DNA from 3 places in the Stutzerimonas decontaminans genome. Region 1 is predicted to be linked to each of the others. Evidence: predicted binding sites of a transcription regulator. Region 1 holds the regulator's gene; each other region holds the start of a gene.

Region 1 (5,608 bases):
TGGAAGCGGTCTGGATCGAAGCCAGTCAACGCGATCAGGCCCAATCACTCGGCTACACCGTGGTGGACGCCAGCACCGTGGTTGCCACCCATCTCAATCAGGTGCTGCACAAGCATGCGCACGAACTGCTTGGCCATGAGGAGGTTCAGCAATTGCTGCAGCTGCTGGCGAAGAGTTCGCCCAAGCTGGCCGAGGAGTTGGTGCCAGGTATGGTTTCGCTGTCGACCCTGCTCAAGGTGCTGCAGGCGCTGTTGCAGGAGCAGGTGCCGGTCCGCGATATCCGCACTATTGCCGAAGCCATCGCCAACGTGGCGGCCAAGAGTCAAGATCCCGCCGCAATGGTCGCTGCGGTACGCGTTGCGCTGTCTCGGGCGATCGTGCAAAACGTTGTGGGACTAGAGCCGGAGCTGCCTGTGATTACGCTGGAGCCGCGGTTGGAACAGATTTTGCTCAATAGCTTGCAGAAGGCTGGGCAGGGTTCCGAAGACGGAATTCTGCTGGAGCCGGGAATGGCCGAAAAGTTGCAAAGGTCTCTGGTAGAAGCGGCACAGCGTCAAGAAATGCTCGGCAAGCCGGCAGTTCTGCTGGTGGCCGGCCCGGTACGGGCGATGCTGTCGAGATTCGCGCGCCTGGCAGTGCCGAACATTCATGTTCTGGCCTACCAGGAAATACCGGACAACAAGCAGGTCACCATCGTCTCGACGGTGGGTCAGAATTAACCGAGGGTACAGGCCATGCAGGTCAAACGTTTCTTCGCCGCCGATATGCGCATCGCCATGAAAATGGTGCGTGACGAGCTGGGCGCCGATGCCGTGATCATCGGCAATCGCCGGGTGGCCGGTGGCGTCGAGCTGACTGCCGTGCTCGATTACCCGATGCAATCTGCGCCGGCCGCCAACAAGCCCAACCCGGCGCTGGAAGCCGAGCTGCGCAAGACTCAGGCCCGTCTGGCCAATGCCCACGCCGAGCTGAGCGCCGCACCGCGGGCGAAGATGCAGGATCGTCAACTGGTTGACGAGAAGCCGGCCGCCGCAGCGAGCAAGCCGCAACCCACTCCGGTTGCCGAGGCTACCGCTGCGGTCGATTCGCGTGCGATCGAAGCGATGTATTCGGAGCTGCATGGTCTGCGCGAGCTGATCGAAGTGCAGCTCGGTTCGATTGCCTGGGGCCAGGAGCAGAGCCGTCGGCCGCAACAGGCTGGCCTCTGGCGCCGTCTGCAGCGCATGGGGCTGCCGGCTGAGCTGTCGCGCAGCCTGCTGGAAAAAGTTGCCGGCATCAACGAGTCGCGCCAGGCTTGGCGCATGGTGCTGGCGCACTTGGCGCAGGCGATCAAGGTCAGCAAGAACGAGCCGCTGGAAGAGGGTGGTGTCATCGCCTTGGTAGGCCCAGCTGGCGTCGGCAAGACCACCACGCTGGCCAAGCTCGCGGCGCGCTACGTATTGAAGTACGGCGCACAGAGCATTGCTCTGGCCAGCATGGACAACTACCGGATCGGCGCGCAGGAGCAGCTCAAGACTCTGGGGCGGATCCTCGATGTGCCGGTGCTGCAGCTCGATCCGAGTCAGCCGCTGAACAAGTCGTTGGCCTCACTGGCGCGCAAGCGGGTGATCCTGATCGACACCGCCGGTCTGCCCGCCAGCGATCCGACGCTGCGTATGCAACTCGAGGCGCTGTCCGACAAGGGCGTCAAATCGAAGAATTATCTGGTGCTGGCTGCAACCAGCCAGAGCCAGGTGCTCAAGGCGGCGTGGCACAACTATCGTCGCTGTGGCCTGGCTGGCTGTATCCTGACAAAGCTGGACGAGGCTGGCAGCCTCGGTGATGTGCTTGGGCTCACGATCAGCCAGCACTTGCCGATAGCGTACCTCGCGGACGGCCCCCGGATTCCGGACGACTTGCACCTGCCACGCAGCCATCAACTGGTCAGTCGCGCGGTGAGTCTGCAATCCGGCGAGGAACCGAGCGAGGAAACCATGGCCGATATGTTCGCCGGGTTGTACAACGGCTCGTCACGGCGGGCCGGATGATGCTGCGACAGCAGTACCTGAATGAATCAGATGCGTGCCATGCGGGCGCATCGCCGGCCGCAAGGCCCCAGCAAGATATAGGCATGTGAACATGGGTATGCATCCCGTACAGGTGATTGCGGTGACCGGCGGCAAGGGTGGCGTCGGCAAGACCAACGTGTCGGTCAATCTGGCACTGGCGCTGGCTGACCTTGGCCGACGTGTGGTGTTGCTTGACGCCGACCTCGGCCTGGCCAACGTCGACGTGCTGCTGGGGCTTACCACCAAGCGCACCCTGGCCGACGTCATCGCCGGCGAATGTGATCTGCGCGACGTGCTGATCCAGGGGCCGGGCGGCATCCGCGTAGTGCCGGCCGCATCCGGCACGCAGAGCATGGTGCAGTTGTCTTCGCTGCAGCACGCGGGGTTGATCCAGGCGTTCAGCGAGCTCGGCGACGAGCTCGACGTGCTGATCATCGACACCGCGGCTGGTATCGGCGATTCAGTAGTGAGCTTCGTGCGCGCCGCGCAGGAGGTGCTGCTGGTCGTCACCGATGAGCCGACCTCGATCACCGATGCCTACGCGCTGATCAAACTGCTTAACCGTGATTACGGCATCAGCCGTTTCCGGGTGCTCGCCAATATGGCTCATGCTCCGCAGGAAGGGCGCAACCTGTTCGCCAAGCTGACCAAGGTCACCGAGCGCTTTCTGGATGTAGCGCTGCAGTATGTCGGTGCCGTGCCTTACGATGAGGCTGTGCGCAAGGCTGTACAGAAGCAGCGTGCGGTCTATGAAGCCTACCCGCGATCTAAATGCGCGCTGGCGTTTAAGGCCATCGCGCAGAGGGTCGATACTTGGCCGTTGCCCGCCACGCCGCGTGGTCATCTCGAATTCTTCGTAGAGCGTCTCATCACCCCCGCTTCACAAAGCCACGAATGACAGGTGCCGGATCCGCTATGTATTACAGCAAGGCTCAGGCAAAGGATGCGCAGTACCGCCTGATCGATCAGTACGCCCCGCTGGTCAAGCGAATCGCTTACCACCTGCTGGCGCGTCTGCCTGCCAGCGTGCAGGTCGACGATCTGATTCAGGCTGGAATGATCGGACTGCTGGAAGCAGCTAAGAAATACGACGCCGGCAAGGGTGCCAGTTTCGAAACCTACGCCGGTATCCGCATTCGCGGCACCATGCTCGACGAAGTGCGCAAGGGCGACTGGGCGCCGCGCTCGGTGCACCGCAATTCGCGGATGGTCAGCGAGGCGATTCGGGCGATCGAGGCGAAAACCGGTCGCGACGCTAAAGATCACGAGGTTGCGGCCGAACTTAAGCTAAGCCTCGATGAGTATTACGGCATTCTCGGCGATACGCTGGGCAGCCGCCTGTTCAGCTTCGATGATCTGCTGCAGGAGGGTGAGCACGGCGAGCTTCAGGAGGATGCTGCCAGTACCCACCCTGAGCCCTTCCGCGATCTCGAGGACGAACGCTTTCAGCAGGCCCTGGCCGACGCCATTGCCAACCTGCCCGAGCGCGAGAAGCTGGTGCTGTCGCTGTATTACGACGAAGAATTGAACTTGAAGGAAATTGGGCAGGTGCTGGGAGTTAGCGAGTCGCGTGTGAGCCAGTTGCATAGCCAGTGTGCTGCGCGCTTGCGTGCACGCCTCGGCGAATGGCGCGCCAATTGACGATTGTTTGCGGTATGACGTGCTCGGTTTGCTGAGGCATTTTTGGACTTACGGAGGTCGACTTGGACAAGAACATGAAAATCCTCATCGTCGATGACTTCTCGACGATGAGACGAATCATCAAGAACCTCCTGCGTGATCTGGGGTTCACCAACACCGCCGAAGCGGATGACGGCACCACCGCGCTGCCAATGCTGAAGAGCGGCAGCTTCGACTTCCTCGTCACCGACTGGAACATGCCGGGCATGAGCGGTATCGATCTGCTGCGCACCGTGCGCGCTGATGAGCGCCTCAAGCACCTGCCAGTACTGATGGTGACAGCCGAGGCGAAACGCGACCAGATCATCGAGGCGGCACAGGCCGGGGTTAACGGCTATGTGGTCAAGCCTTTTACTGCCCAGGTGCTCAAGGAGAAGATCGAGAAGATCTTCGAGCGCGTCAACGGCTGAAGCAGCAACGCCGCGAGGGCACTATGACGCAAGCAGATCAAAGCCTGGCAGAGTTCGAAGCGACTCTGAAGGCCCATGCACCCAAGCTGATCGAAAGTCTGCAGCAGGGCCGCTTCGATGAAGCGACGCAGATGTTCAACGAGCTCAATCAGGTGCGCAATCACGGGCTCTATCTGGAGGTTGGCAAGCTCACCCGCGAGCTGCACAACGCTATCGTCAAGCTCGAGATGGATACCTGCGCTACCGGGGGCGATCCGTCACCGATTACCGATGCGACCGATCGCCTGTCCTACGTGGTGGAGATGACCGAGAAGGCCGCCAATCGCACCATGGATCTGGTGGAGGAGTCCGCTCCGCTGGTGAACTACGTGAGCTACGAGGCCCAGAGCTTGACGGCCGACTGGCAGCGCTTCATGCGTCGCGAAATGAATGCCGAGCAATTCCGCGAGCTGGTCAAGCGCATCGACCAATACCTCCAGCGCAGCATGAATGACGGCAGCCAGCTGTCGCAGAATCTCAGCGAAATCATGCTTGCCCAAGACTTCCAGGATCTGACCGGCCAGGTGATCAAGCGGGTGACCCGCCTCATCACCGAGCTTGAAAGCAACCTGCTCAATCTCGTCCTCATGGCGGGGCAGGTCGACCGCGTCGCCGGCATCCAGCACGACCGCGATGCCATGCGTGCCGAGCAAGAGAAGAAAAAACAAGAAAAAATGCCTTCCAACGGTGAAGGTCCGCAGATGCATGCCGATATGCGTGAAGACGTCGTTTCCGGCCAGGACGATGTCGATGATCTGCTTTCAAGCCTGGGCTTTTAGGGGAAGTGAATATGAGCTTCGACGCCGATGAAGAAATCCTCCAGGATTTCCTGGTAGAGGCCGGCGAGATTCTCGAACTATTGTCCGAGCAACTCGTGGAGCTGGAAAGCAGCCCCGATGACATGGCGTTGCTCAATGCGATTTTTCGCGGGTTCCACACGGTAAAGGGCGGTGCGGGCTTTCTTCAGCTCCATGAGCTGGTGGAGTGCTGCCATATCGCCGAAAACGTCTTCGACATCCTGCGCAAGGGTGAGCGTCGCGTCGACTCCGAACTGATGGATGTCGTGTTGCAGGCCCTCGACTCCGTGAACGAGATGTTCAGTCAGGTCCGCGAGCGCGTCGAGCCGACTCCCGCCTCACGCGAGCTACTCGCCGCTCTGGCGCGTCTGGCAGAACCCGCTTCTGCTGACGAACCGGCGGCTCCGGTCGAGACGCCGGTTATGCCCGAGCCCCAGGTCGAAGCTGACGACAGCGAATTCGAGCAGCTGCTCGACGCCGTTCAGCCGCCAGCCGGCGAGTCTGCAGCCGCGCCGGCAAGCGGTGGCGCTGACGAAATCACTGACGACGAATTCGAGTCGTTGCTCGACCAGCTGCATGGCAAAGGTCAGTTCTCGGCCAGTGCATCCAGCACGGCACCCGAGCCTGAGGTCGC
Region 2 (5,608 bases), 2.3 Mb from region 1:
AAGTCGCCAACCCCACCAGTGCGCTTCGCGAAAGCCATCTGGAACTGCAGACACGCCTGCGCGAAGGCGCGAGCTTTGGCTACAAGGAAGACGACATGCCCTGGGGCTGGCCACTGCAGATGAGCAAGGCGTTACGCGACTTCCTCACTGCCGCTCGCGCGCAGCAGGGCGCCGACGCCCAGGCGGAATTGCCGGCAAAAGTGGAGTACCTGGCCGTTCAATACCTCAGCCGCGCCTATATCGGCTCCTTCGAAATTGCCCGTGAGCAGCCGGAAACCTATCTCGGCCAGGACGAGCGTCACCTGGTGCCCGCCATCGACGCACAGCTAGCCGGTCTGGATGGCAAGCGCGATCCGGCCCTGGCGAAGCTCAAGACCCGCTGGGACTTCCTCAAGGTGGCGCTGGAAGATATGAACAGCGGCAGTAACAATCTCACCACCGCGTCGGGCAGACCTTTCGCGCCGATCATGGTCGACCGTCACGCCCGCAGCCTGAGTGACCAGTGGATGGCCGCCAAACCCTGACCTCTGTCAGCCGTGGGCGGCCGACTCGCGCAGACGCACCGGCCCGACGCGCGCTTCGATGGCGAGGCGCAGCGGCTCGCGCAGGCCGAGCATGAATCCGAGTTCAGCGGCGACGAACAGCGGCCCGATGATCAGCCCGGTTAGGTCATCGACGAAGGCCGGTTTGCGCCCCTCGAAATAATGCCCGACGAACTGGATGACCCAGCCAAGCACGAACAACCCCAGCCCAACACCCAGCCACACTGCCGTCGTCGCACTGGCAAGCCGCGCGCCCAACCAGATGCACAGCAGCAGCACCACGCTCATCAGCAGGCCATAACGCAGATCGAGGCGTAGATAGAACAGCGCCGCGGCGAGCGAGACCAGTGCGGCCGGGCTGAGCCATATTCCGGCCACGTCCATGCCGGGCCGCGACAGCAACACAGCTACCGCCAGCACGATCAGCGGGATGCCGATGAAATGGGTCAGCAGGTTGCGCGGGTCACGATGATAGGCCGCGTACTGTGCCAGGTGATCGGTGAGGGTTTTCATTGGCGGCATCTCCAGAGGTCGCGTCCGCCAAGCTTAGCCGGTCGGTGCGCCGCCGCCCTCGGATGGGCTAGGACGATCGCGCCAACATCAGGATGTGATTGCGCTATTCCTCGGGCCGATAGCCCAATCGCAGCCCGCCCCAATGCCGACCATTGACCATGATCGGTACTGACAGATCGTGCATCAGCTCACCGGTATCGCGGCTGTACGTCTGCAGCAATACCCGGCGCTGATGACTGCCACAGCGTCCACCAGTTCGATCATTGAACAGGCGCTTGCTGCGGCTCTTGACCCGATCGATTTCCGGGTTGCCCACCGGCGGCTGGCTGAAGGCACGGTTGTGCGTCGGCACGTAGCCTTCGGGCGTCGTGGCGATGGCATAGACCAGCGCCGAATGCTGCTGCAGCAGCGGTTCCTGAACCGCCGGCAGCACCTCGTCAGCGTAGCGGTCGAAGCGAGTCTGGTATTTGACCGGATTGGTATTGGGCTGCGCCCGATAATTGCGATCGAACAGGTCATCGAGACTGACGCGTCCGGCGGCAATGTCCGCCTCGAATCGCGCGGCAATCGCTGCCGCCCCTTGGCGAGCCAGGTTGAACATCGCCTGGTGGTAATCGTCGAGCTGAACCTCGGCCAGCTGCTCGCTGGCACTCTCGGCTTGCGCCACCAGCCGTTCCGCGGCCTGTTCGAGCTGCCGGGTCTGCTTTTCGCTGTCCAGCGCGTCGGCGCGCAACTGATCGAGGGCGACGAACTGACCGGTCAGGCGCTGATGGTTGTCGGCGGTGCCAGTGGTGATCTGCTCCACCTGACTTTCGACGCTGCCGGCCAGGCCGGCAATGCCGCTGAGCTGCTCGCCAGTGGCGGCGATCTGTTCGGCAGCAGCGTCCAGTTCGCTGGCCTGACGCTGGATATAGCTGACTACCGCTTCGCTCTGCTGGCGGATGTCGCCGACCATGCGGCCGACTTCCTCGGTAGCGCTGGAAGTGCGCGCCGCCAGACTGCGGACCTCATCGGCCACCACGGCGAAACCGCGCCCGGCCTCACCGGCCCGCGCGGCCTCGATGGCGGCGTTGAGGGCGAGCAGGTTGGTCTGGCTGGCAATGGACTGGATCACGTCGGTGATCCGGCGGATCTCTTCAGTACGCGCGGAGAGCCCGTCGATCAGCTCGCGGCTGGCCTGAGTCTGCGCACTGAGCTGCTGCATGCGCTCGATCGCCTTCTGCAGCTCGGCCTGCCCGGCATCGCTGCGCTGGCGTACCGCCTGCGCGGCGTCCAGCGTATGGCGGGCGCGCTCGGCACTGTCCTGCTCGGTGCTGGCGATGGCCTGTGCACCGTTGGCGATTTCGCTCACCGCCTGCAGTTGCGATTGCAGGCGGCTGGCCAGCTGCTCGGCGCTGTAGGCGACCTGGGCAGCCGACAAGGCGTTGTGACAGGTATTGCGCGAGAGGTTCTTGCTCAGTTCGGCGAAGGCGCGTGGCGTATCGTCAGTGGTCGCGGCGTCGGCATTCGCCGCCAGGGACGCACTGAACCAGGGCCACAGCGCTGCAGCGAGTAACAATATCGCCGTCACTGCCAGCGGCGGGACCAGCCAGTAGTGCACAAGCAACAAAGCTATGATCAACGCGGCGTGAAACGCCACAAGCTTGGGATGGCGGTAGGCGGGGCTCATGGACGGCCTCTTGTTCTTGTCGGATCGATCCGACGTTGTACCCATAGCCCCGGATAAAGAACAGTAGTGCCTTAGTAGCAACGTGCCGTCATCGGAGGCTCACTCCAGGCTTAGCGGCCGCTCCCGCGCAAACTGAAGCCGCCCTCCTCGACCACCGCGATCAACGGGCAATGTCAGGCTGATCAGGTGCGGTCACTGGTAGCGAGAGCTGCACGCGCCGGCGCAACCAGGGGCTCGGGCGATAACGCGCCTCGCCGCCGTAACAGCCTTGCATGTTTTGCAGGATGGCGAGGATTCGTGCGGCGCCGTAGTGCTCGGCAAATCCCACCGGCCCCTTCGGATAGCCCAGCGCCAAAGTGATCGCGCGGTCCAGCGTTTGCGGATCGGCGATGCCCTTCTGGGCGATCTCGCAGCCCAGGTTGACGATGCTTGCCACCACCCGCTGATTGACGAAACCGGGTGAGTCGTTGATCACCTCGACCGGCACGCCATCGTGACTCAGTGCCTGCCGCGCCTGTGCTTCGAGAGCAGGGTCGAGCGCCGGCTGGCGCATCAGCACCCGACGCCGATCGAAATCGGCGAACAGGTCGAAAGCAATACTGCGCGTGGCGGGCAAACCCAACCGAGCGATCATCGTGCTGGCATCCTCGCCTAAAGGGGTGACTAGGCAGATGGCGCGCGACGATGGCCTCTCGCCGGTTTCCAGCTGCGTACCAGCCTCGCACAACAACGCCGCCAGCCAGCCGCGCAATTGGGTATCCTGACTGTCCAGCCAGAACGGGCGCTCGACGGATACCAGCGGCATTGGTGGCTCCGGCGTGCGGATCTGCTGGCCGTTCTCGTAGCGGTAGTAGCCCTGGCCGGTCTTGCGTCCAAGCAAACCGGCGGCGACCCGCTGGGCGGCCTGGTAGGACGGCGTATAGCGCGGGTCCTGATAGAACTGTTGATACACCGACTCCATCACCGCATGGGAAATATCCAGCCCAGTGAGATCGAACAGCTCGAACGGCCCCATGCGAAAGCCCGGCCCGTCGCGCAGGATGCGGTCGATCTGCTCGGCATCGGCGATACCCTCGGCAAGGATGCGCTGCGCCTCGGTGCTGTAGGCGCGGCCGGCGTGGTTGACCAGAAAGCCGGGAGTGTCCGGCGTGATTGCCGGGAAATGCCCGGCCCGTTCGGCCAGCTGTACCAGCCGCTGGATGACCTGCGGATCGCTGCGCTCACCGCGCACCACCTCGACCAGCTTCATCAGCGGCACCGGATTAAAGAAGTGAAAACCCGCCACCCGCTCCGGACGCCGGCAGGCGGCGGCGATGCGCGTGACCGAAAGCGATGAGGTGTTGGTCGCCAGCACCGCGTCCTCGGCGAGCAAGGACTCCAGCTCGATGAACAACGCCTGCTTGGCCTCGAGATTCTCGACGATCGCCTCGATCACCAGATCGCAGCCTGACAGATCAGCCAGCGCGGGTGCCGCCTGCATGCGGGGCAACGTGGCGTCCAGCTCGGCGACGCTCAGCCGCCCCTTGGCCACGCCGCGTTCGAGCAGTTCGCGGTTGAAGCGCAGTGCCTCGCTGATCGACTCGCTGCGCGCATCGTGCAACCACACCTGCTTGCCGGCGCTGGCGAACAATTGCGCGATCCCGCGACCCATGGCGCCCGCGCCGACGATACCGATACGCTCAAACATGCAAACCTCCTCACGAGCAACGCGATATTTCGCAGTGCGGAACAAGATTCCATCGAATTGACCGTGAGCGTAAAGACTGCCAATCTCCAGTGCAAGTCAGCCGCCGAACCGCTCGTTCATGTCCGATCAGTCCTATCCCGCCGCCACGCTGCAACAGGTAGAAAGCTCGTTGACCGGGTTCTTCCAGGACCTGGGTTGCCAGCTCAAGGAGTACGGCCCGGAGTGCGTGGTGGTCGAACTGCTGTTGTTGCCGCGCCACCTGAACAACGCCAGCAACCTGCACGGCGGCGTCACGGCGACCCTGCTGGACGTGGCGATGGGGCTCTGCGGAACCTGGGTCGAACAGCCGGAACAGCGCCGCGTGGCGACCACGCTGTCGATGAACGTGAACTTCAGCGCACCGGCTCCAGCCGGTAGCCGCATCCGTGCTGTCGCTGTCTGCCGCTCCGCGGGGCACAAGGTGTTCATGGCCAGCTGCGACCTGCTGGACGAGAAGGACCAGTTGCTGGCCTTCGGCGAAGGCGTATACAAGCGCGGCAAACTGCGCAGCGAGCTGCCCTGAGCGATGCTTGCCCTGCTCCCGCTGGCGCTCGTCTGCGAGCTGTTCGCGCTGGTCACGCGCCTGCCGCTGCTGAGCGTGGTCAGCGGTGCGCTGCTGGTGCTTTTCTTCGCCTGGCACTGGCGCTCGCTGATGCCCTATCCGCGCCGGCTCGGGCTGGTCACGCTGGGGCTGTTCGCCTACTGGGCACTGCTCCGTGACCCCGACTGGCAGCAGGTCCAGCGGATGCTCTCCGCCGCGGCCTACTACGGCGCTTTCATCGGCGCCCTCGGGCTTGCCCATTGCGCGGTCAAGCGAATGCCACAGCTCGGCGAGCTGCATCGACTCCTACTGCGGCTACCCCGTACCAGCCTCTACCCGAGCTATCTGTTCAGCACCTTCGCGATCAGCTCGGTGCTGAGCTTCGGCATGCTCAATCTGGTCTGCGGTTCACTGGAACGTTATCTGGATCGGCAGCCGTATAGCCCGACCCAGCGCCGCGAGGGCGCCAGGGGCGTAATGGTGACGGCCCTGCGCGGCTTCGCCCTGGTGCCCTTGCTGGCACCGACCAGCGTGGCGGTGGCGATCCTCACCCGCGAGTTGCCGGGACTGAGCTGGAGCGCCCTGCTGCCATTCGGCCTGCTCTGCGGGGCTATCCT
Region 3 (5,608 bases), 1.3 Mb from region 1:
CTGCGTGAATGATGAGCCGTGGCTCGCAGAATAGGACCGCCTGTGTATCGATTCGTCGCGCAAGCTGTGCCCCAGCCCGGCGGGTGACGTGAGAGTTCAGGCCCGAAATGCCCCGCATGGGACTGGTCATCCACCGCTTTGCGCTGGCTTCGCCGCTGCGCTTTCGGTTTCCAGCACGCTCGTGCTGTAACCGCAGCCTGCCTAGAATGCCGTTTTCTGTTTCCGGGACCTACTATGAGCGAGCCGACCCAACACGACCTCGATATCGATGCCCGCTACGCCTGCGCCAAAAATCTCGCGTTGGAAGCTGCGCGGCTGGGCATGGATTTCTACCGGCGGCGCGAGACACTGGCCGTCGAGCACAAGGGCAGCGACCAGCAGGACGTGGTCAGCATTGCTGACAAGAACATCGAAGATTTCATCCGTGCCCGGCTGGCCGAGCAGTTCCCGCAGGACGGCTTTCTTGGCGAGGAGAGCGGTTCAGCGGATCTCAAGGCGCGCTGCGTCTGGGTGATCGATCCCATCGACGGTACGGCCTGCTTCGTCAACGGTTTGCACAACTGGTGCGTGTCCATCGGCCTGCTGGTCGACGGCGAGCCCTTCATCGGTGCGATCGCCGATCCCAACCATGATGAGCTGTTCCATGGCTGCCTCGGCCGCGGCGCTTACGTCAATCAGACCCGGCTCAAGGCCAGCGCCGCGACCCATGTGCGCGAAGGGCTGACCGGCGCGGGCACCTTTCATCCCCGCGGCAAGGAGCACTTCATCCCGTTTCTGGAAAAACTTCTGGCCGAAGGCGGCATGTTCATCCGCAACGGCTCCGGCGCGCTGATGACCGCCTACGTCGCTGCAGGGCGCTTGATCGGCTACTACGAAACCGAACTCAAGAGCTGGGATTGCCTGGCCGGGCTGGTGCTCGTGGCCGAGGCGGGCGGGCTGCGCAACGACTTCTTCCGTAATGCTGGCTTGCTCAGGGGTAACCCCTATCTGGTGGCGGCGCCTGGTGTGTATCGGCAGCTGAGCGAACTCATCGGTCCTTCGCTGGACGCCTGAGTCGATCGCGTTCGTCGACCCCTCTGTGCTAGTCGGCACAGGCCGCACAGCCTGTGCTATACCGTTCTGACGCATTGGGCCGGCGAAATCGGCCCGTTTACAGGGGGATATCGGCAGCCATCAGGCCCGAACCACCTGTGTGTTCTGATGGCTGCCCGCACAGAGCGAGGTAACGATCATGAGCATGATGCAATGCACCTACCGCGACCACCTCATCACCGCCGAGGTGATGGAATATCCCGGCACCCCGACACCCTGGGCTGGTGGTTGCCGGATCACCGACCCCGCGGGGCACACGACCCGTCGCATGCCGCTACCGCTCGAGCACGCCTTCATGGATGAGCTGGAAAAGGCTCAGCGACTGTCCATGGCCCACGGCAAGTGGCTGGTCGACCAGCACCTCGACCACGGCCGGGAGTTGTACCAACGGGCAGCTTAGTAGTCGCGGACCAATCCCTCATGCGTCGGATGCCACCCATCCGACGCAGTCGAAGCGTGTCGGCCGCGGCGTGCCGCGCCGCACACAAATAGTTTCACCTACGGCCTGTACGCCATCTTTGCGCCTTCGCGCGAGCAATGGCAGCGATCGCGCTAAGTTTCAGATAGCAAAGCCAAAATCACTCCGAGCTGGACAGCTTCGGCGACATCTTAGGCGTTGCTTATTCAGCGAAACGGTGGCATAGCTATTACCAAGCCACCTGAAAAGGTGGTGCTCATAAGCGGAAGTAAGGACGACTTATGCAAATCCAGGTTCATAGCGATAACCACATTGAAGGCAGTGCCCGTCTGGCGGATTGGGTCAGTGCCAGTGTCGCAGGCAAGCTGGACCGGTTCGACGACGAGCTGACCCGCGTCGTCGTGCACCTCAACGATGAGAATGGTGACAAGGCCGGCGCCCATGACAAACGCTGCCAGATCGAAGCGCGCCCTAAGGGGCTGCAGCCGATTTCCGTCACGCACAAGGCCGAGTCGCTTGAATTGGCTGTCGACGGTGCTGTGGACAAGCTCAACAACGCCTTGGCGCATCAGTTCGGTAAATTGCGCAGCAAGCGCGCTGGTGGCCAACCGCAAATGATCGACGGTGCCGCCGTAGCCGGCCGCGATGCGCTGCTGGAGGAAGACTTCCTGGCGGACGAGCAGGTCCGCAACTCCTAAGCCTCAAACAAGGGCCTTCTGCGAGGAAGGCCCTTCGCCCTCAGTGCAGCAGTTCCGGCGGAATGCTGCCGCCGTTCTCAGCCAGTTTCTTCATCACCGCGCGGTGCAGCCACATATTCATCTGCGCCGAGTCCGCCATTTCTGCCGGTGGGCAGCCGAGCTCGGTTGCCAGCTCACGGCGTGCTTCCAGGCTGCTGTTCAGACCGAGCAATTTCAGCAGATCCACGATCGAGGTGCGCCAGTTGAGGGCTTCGGGATGCTGTGCCGCCTTGGCTTCCAGCTGCGCCACCACATCAATGCCGCTGGCGGTGCCGCGCGTCTGATTCAGGTCCTTGTGCGGTGCGATGGTTGCGTTGTCAGTGGTGCTCGGCCGGTCACTCAGCGTGATGCCTTCGGCGCTGGACCGCTCGGCATCGGCCGGAGGTACATCGGCCTTGGATTGCGCCTCGTTGGAGACATCGCCCAGGCCGAGCTTGGCTTTGATCGAGTCGAAAAGTCCCATGTCCATTCTCCGTGCTGTTGGTGTCCGCATTCGACAGCAACACAGGGCCGGACATTCGCTTCCATAGGTCGGACTACCTAACTAGCCGTGCTCCAGCCAGGCGACGGCTTCTGCTTCCTGATCCAGGTCGAAGGCCTTGATGGTCAACCCGGGAATCAGCGCGCCTTCCACTTCGCTGGCCTTGCGCAGCCACTCCTTGCCGGCTATCACAGCGCAACGGTCAAAGCGGCGAATGAAGCGGAAAAGCTGCGGCAGGCGGGACAGTTCCACTCCAACCGCGCCCAACGTGGGCAGGTCGAAATCGCCGATGCGGTAGAGCATCCGGCCATGGCTGATGCCTTCGGATTTGAACAGCAGATCATCCAGCGCGCTGCGCATGGCCTCGCTGTCCAGCTTGCCGGAAAAATCGACATCGATGCGGTTTTCGCTTCTGCGCGATACCTGAAACATGACGAGTCCCTCGGGTTCTGCGGGTGGTCCGGATGTCATCTGACCATAGCCGCCGCGAGGAGAACGGGCCAAAAAAAAGCGGATCGCGAACGTCTTTCTTGACTTGGATCAGCATGCGCGGCGCCGATCCGTGAGCCTCCAGAAATGCCCGAAAGCCGCGCCGCGTCTGGCTTCCAGAAGAGCGACCAACGGCGTCAAGTTGCCCTTCGGTCGGCCGAGAAACGAGATAACTGCGCCGCCAGCGAGTGCTGGCGGCGCCTTCTTTCCTGCTTTTCTGCAGTTGGAAACCTTCCATGACCAGCACCTTGGCGAACGTCATCCAGTCCGTACTGCGCGGGCTGGGCCTACGCACCATCAATCTGCAATTTTTCTTTTCCTACAGCCTGATCTTCCTGTGCGCGGCGTTGACGGCTGGTGTGCTGTTCATGTCGAGCAAGGACGCCAGCCAGATCGACATGGCCGGTGCCCAGCGCATGCTCAGCCAGAAGATGATGAAGGAGGCGCTATTGGCCGCACGCGGTATCGGCGGCCCGGCTGACGTCGAGAAGACCATCCAGCGCTTCGAGCAGTCGCATCGACTACTGCTCAATGGCGACCGAGCTCAGGGCATCCCCCGCGTCGAGCTGGCCAGTGCGCAGCCGCATCTGCAGCGCGTCGACCAGATCTGGCAGCGTTACCGGCCCGCCATACAGGCTCTGGCTGCGGGTCAGAGTGCTGACGTGAACGCGATTGCCACCGACTCCAACGACATCCTTGCCGCGGCCAACGAGGTGGTGCTGCTGATATCCGCCGAGGCCAATCGCAGTGCCTCCCAGCAACTCTGGGTCGCCTTGGGTTCGACGCTGTGCATTCTGCTGCTGGTTATCCTCGGGCGAATTGCAGGCATGAACTGGCTGATGCTGCAGATCGATGAGCTGCGCGGTCGCCTGGAAAAGGTCAGCCAGGGCGATTTTTCCTCGCCGCTGCAGGTGCGTCATGCCGATGACGAAATGGGCATGATCACTCTGGCCTACAACCGTCTGCTGGGGCAGGTGGGCGAAATGATCAAGGGCGTGCGCCAAGCAGCGGATGAAGCCGACGCACAATGCGTGCGCATGGCCGGGCTGGCGGGTGACAGTGCACGCAACGTGGAAGGGCAGCAGGCGGAGATCGACCAGGTCGCCACCGCTATGAACGAAATGCTGGCGACCTCGCATGAGGTGGCACGCAGCACCGTCGAGGCCGCCAATGCTGCGGATGTCGCCGAGCAGGAAACCAACTCCGGCAGCGCAGTAATGAATGAGTCGGTTGGCGCCATCCGCACCCTGAGTGGTCATGTCGACAGCCTCTCCGACGTCATGCAGCAGCTGGTGCAGGACAGCCACGAGATCGGCAAGGTGCTCAACGTGATCAGCGGGATCGCCGAGCAGACCAACCTGCTGGCACTCAATGCCGCTATCGAGGCGGCGCGTGCTGGCGAGCAGGGTCGCGGTTTCGCCGTTGTTGCCGACGAAGTACGCAGCCTGGCCAGTCGCACGCAGAGTTCGGCCAAGGAGGTCAGCGTGCTGGTCGAGCGCCTGCAGAGCCAGGCGACCCGCGCCGGTCATGCCATGGATGCATCGCGGCAGAGCAGCTCGGTGACGCTCACCCAGATCGAAGCGGCGCAGCATGCGCTTGGGCAGATCGTCGGTGCGGTGCAGACCATTCGCGGCATGACCAATCAGATCGCCACGGCGGCCGAGGAGCAGTCACAGGTGGCCGAGGACATGAACCAGTCGCTGACACGCATCGCCCAGGTTGCCGACCAGGCCGCTGGTGTCACTCAGGACACGGCGACGTCAGGCAATACCATCATGCAGAGCATGAAAGGCCTCAAGGCGCTGACTGGGCGTTTTCGCCTGGAGTGTTGAGCCGCAGGCAGGCGTAGCGGGGGAGTGCTGCAGGAGAGGGGCGCCTGACCGGCGTCACGCGGAAAATCCCTGCACCTCAGTGCAGGGATGGAGGGATCAGTCCTGGCGGCTGGTCACTTCCAGCAGGTGGTAGCCGAATTGCGTCTTCACCGGACCCTGAACAACGTTGATCGGGGCGCTGAACACCACCGTGTCGAATTCCTTGACCATTTGGCCGGGGCCGAACGAACCGAGGTCGCCGCCCTGACGGCTGGACGGGCAGCTGGAGTTTTCCTTGGCGACCTCGGCGAAGTCGGCACCGCCCTCGATGGCGGCTTTCAGTTCGTTGCACTTGGCTTCGGTGGAAACCAGGATGTGGCGGGCAGTGGCACGTGCCATGGTAGCTCTCCTCTTCAGATAGGCCGTTGAGGCTACCGCAAACTGCCGATATTGGCGACCGCGCCGATATGGCCTTGGGGGCGTAATGAAGGCCCCCTACAGCGTCTCTTTCGGGTACTCTCGCGCGCTTTTTCACCGGACCTGGAAGAACGCACCATGCTTGATACCACCCTCGCGCAGC

Evidence for each region. Region 1 encodes FliA, which starts transcription of late flagellar genes. Its sites were predicted from a motif close to CTAAAGTTTNNNNNNNNNNNGCCGNTAA; they were not measured.
Region 2: UIB01_RS18800 (methyl-accepting chemotaxis protein) is a predicted target of FliA. The motif match lies at 2,835-2,862, and genes of this name have one in related genera.
Region 3: UIB01_RS13765 (methyl-accepting chemotaxis protein) is a predicted target of FliA. The motif match lies at 3,354-3,381, and genes of this name have one in related genera.

Annotation. Positions count from the first base shown of each region.
Region 1 is NZ_CP007509.1:1,712,831-1,718,438, forward strand. Features, by position in the region: gene flhA (flagellar biosynthesis protein FlhA) at 1-719, shown strand, start outside; gene flhF (flagellar biosynthesis GTPase FlhF) at 735-2,027, shown strand; gene fleN (flagellar synthesis regulator FleN) at 2,119-2,946, shown strand; gene fliA (RNA polymerase sigma factor FliA) at 2,964-3,689, shown strand; gene UIB01_RS08060 (chemotaxis response regulator CheY) at 3,764-4,138, shown strand; gene UIB01_RS08065 (protein phosphatase CheZ) at 4,162-4,956, shown strand; gene UIB01_RS08070 (chemotaxis protein CheA) at 4,968-5,608, shown strand, end outside.
Region 2 is NZ_CP007509.1:4,051,664-4,057,271, forward strand. Features, by position in the region: gene UIB01_RS18790 (hypothetical protein) at 1-524, shown strand, start outside; gene UIB01_RS18795 (Mpo1 family 2-hydroxy fatty acid dioxygenase) at 531-1,055, opposite strand; gene UIB01_RS18800 (methyl-accepting chemotaxis protein) at 1,159-2,724, opposite strand; gene UIB01_RS18805 (3-hydroxyacyl-CoA dehydrogenase) at 2,885-4,411, opposite strand; gene UIB01_RS18810 (PaaI family thioesterase) at 4,530-4,973, shown strand; gene UIB01_RS18815 (hypothetical protein) at 4,977-5,608, shown strand, end outside.
Region 3 is NZ_CP007509.1:3,019,290-3,024,897, reverse strand. Features, by position in the region: gene UIB01_RS13790 (inositol monophosphatase family protein) at 235-1,053, shown strand; gene UIB01_RS13785 (hypothetical protein) at 1,232-1,492, shown strand; gene UIB01_RS13780 (HPF/RaiA family ribosome-associated protein) at 1,792-2,208, shown strand; gene UIB01_RS13775 (DUF3597 domain-containing protein) at 2,249-2,710, opposite strand; gene UIB01_RS13770 (SpoIIAA family protein) at 2,792-3,160, opposite strand; gene UIB01_RS13765 (methyl-accepting chemotaxis protein) at 3,454-5,049, shown strand; gene UIB01_RS13760 (peptidylprolyl isomerase) at 5,146-5,445, opposite strand; gene UIB01_RS13755 (hypothetical protein) at 5,584-5,608, shown strand, end outside.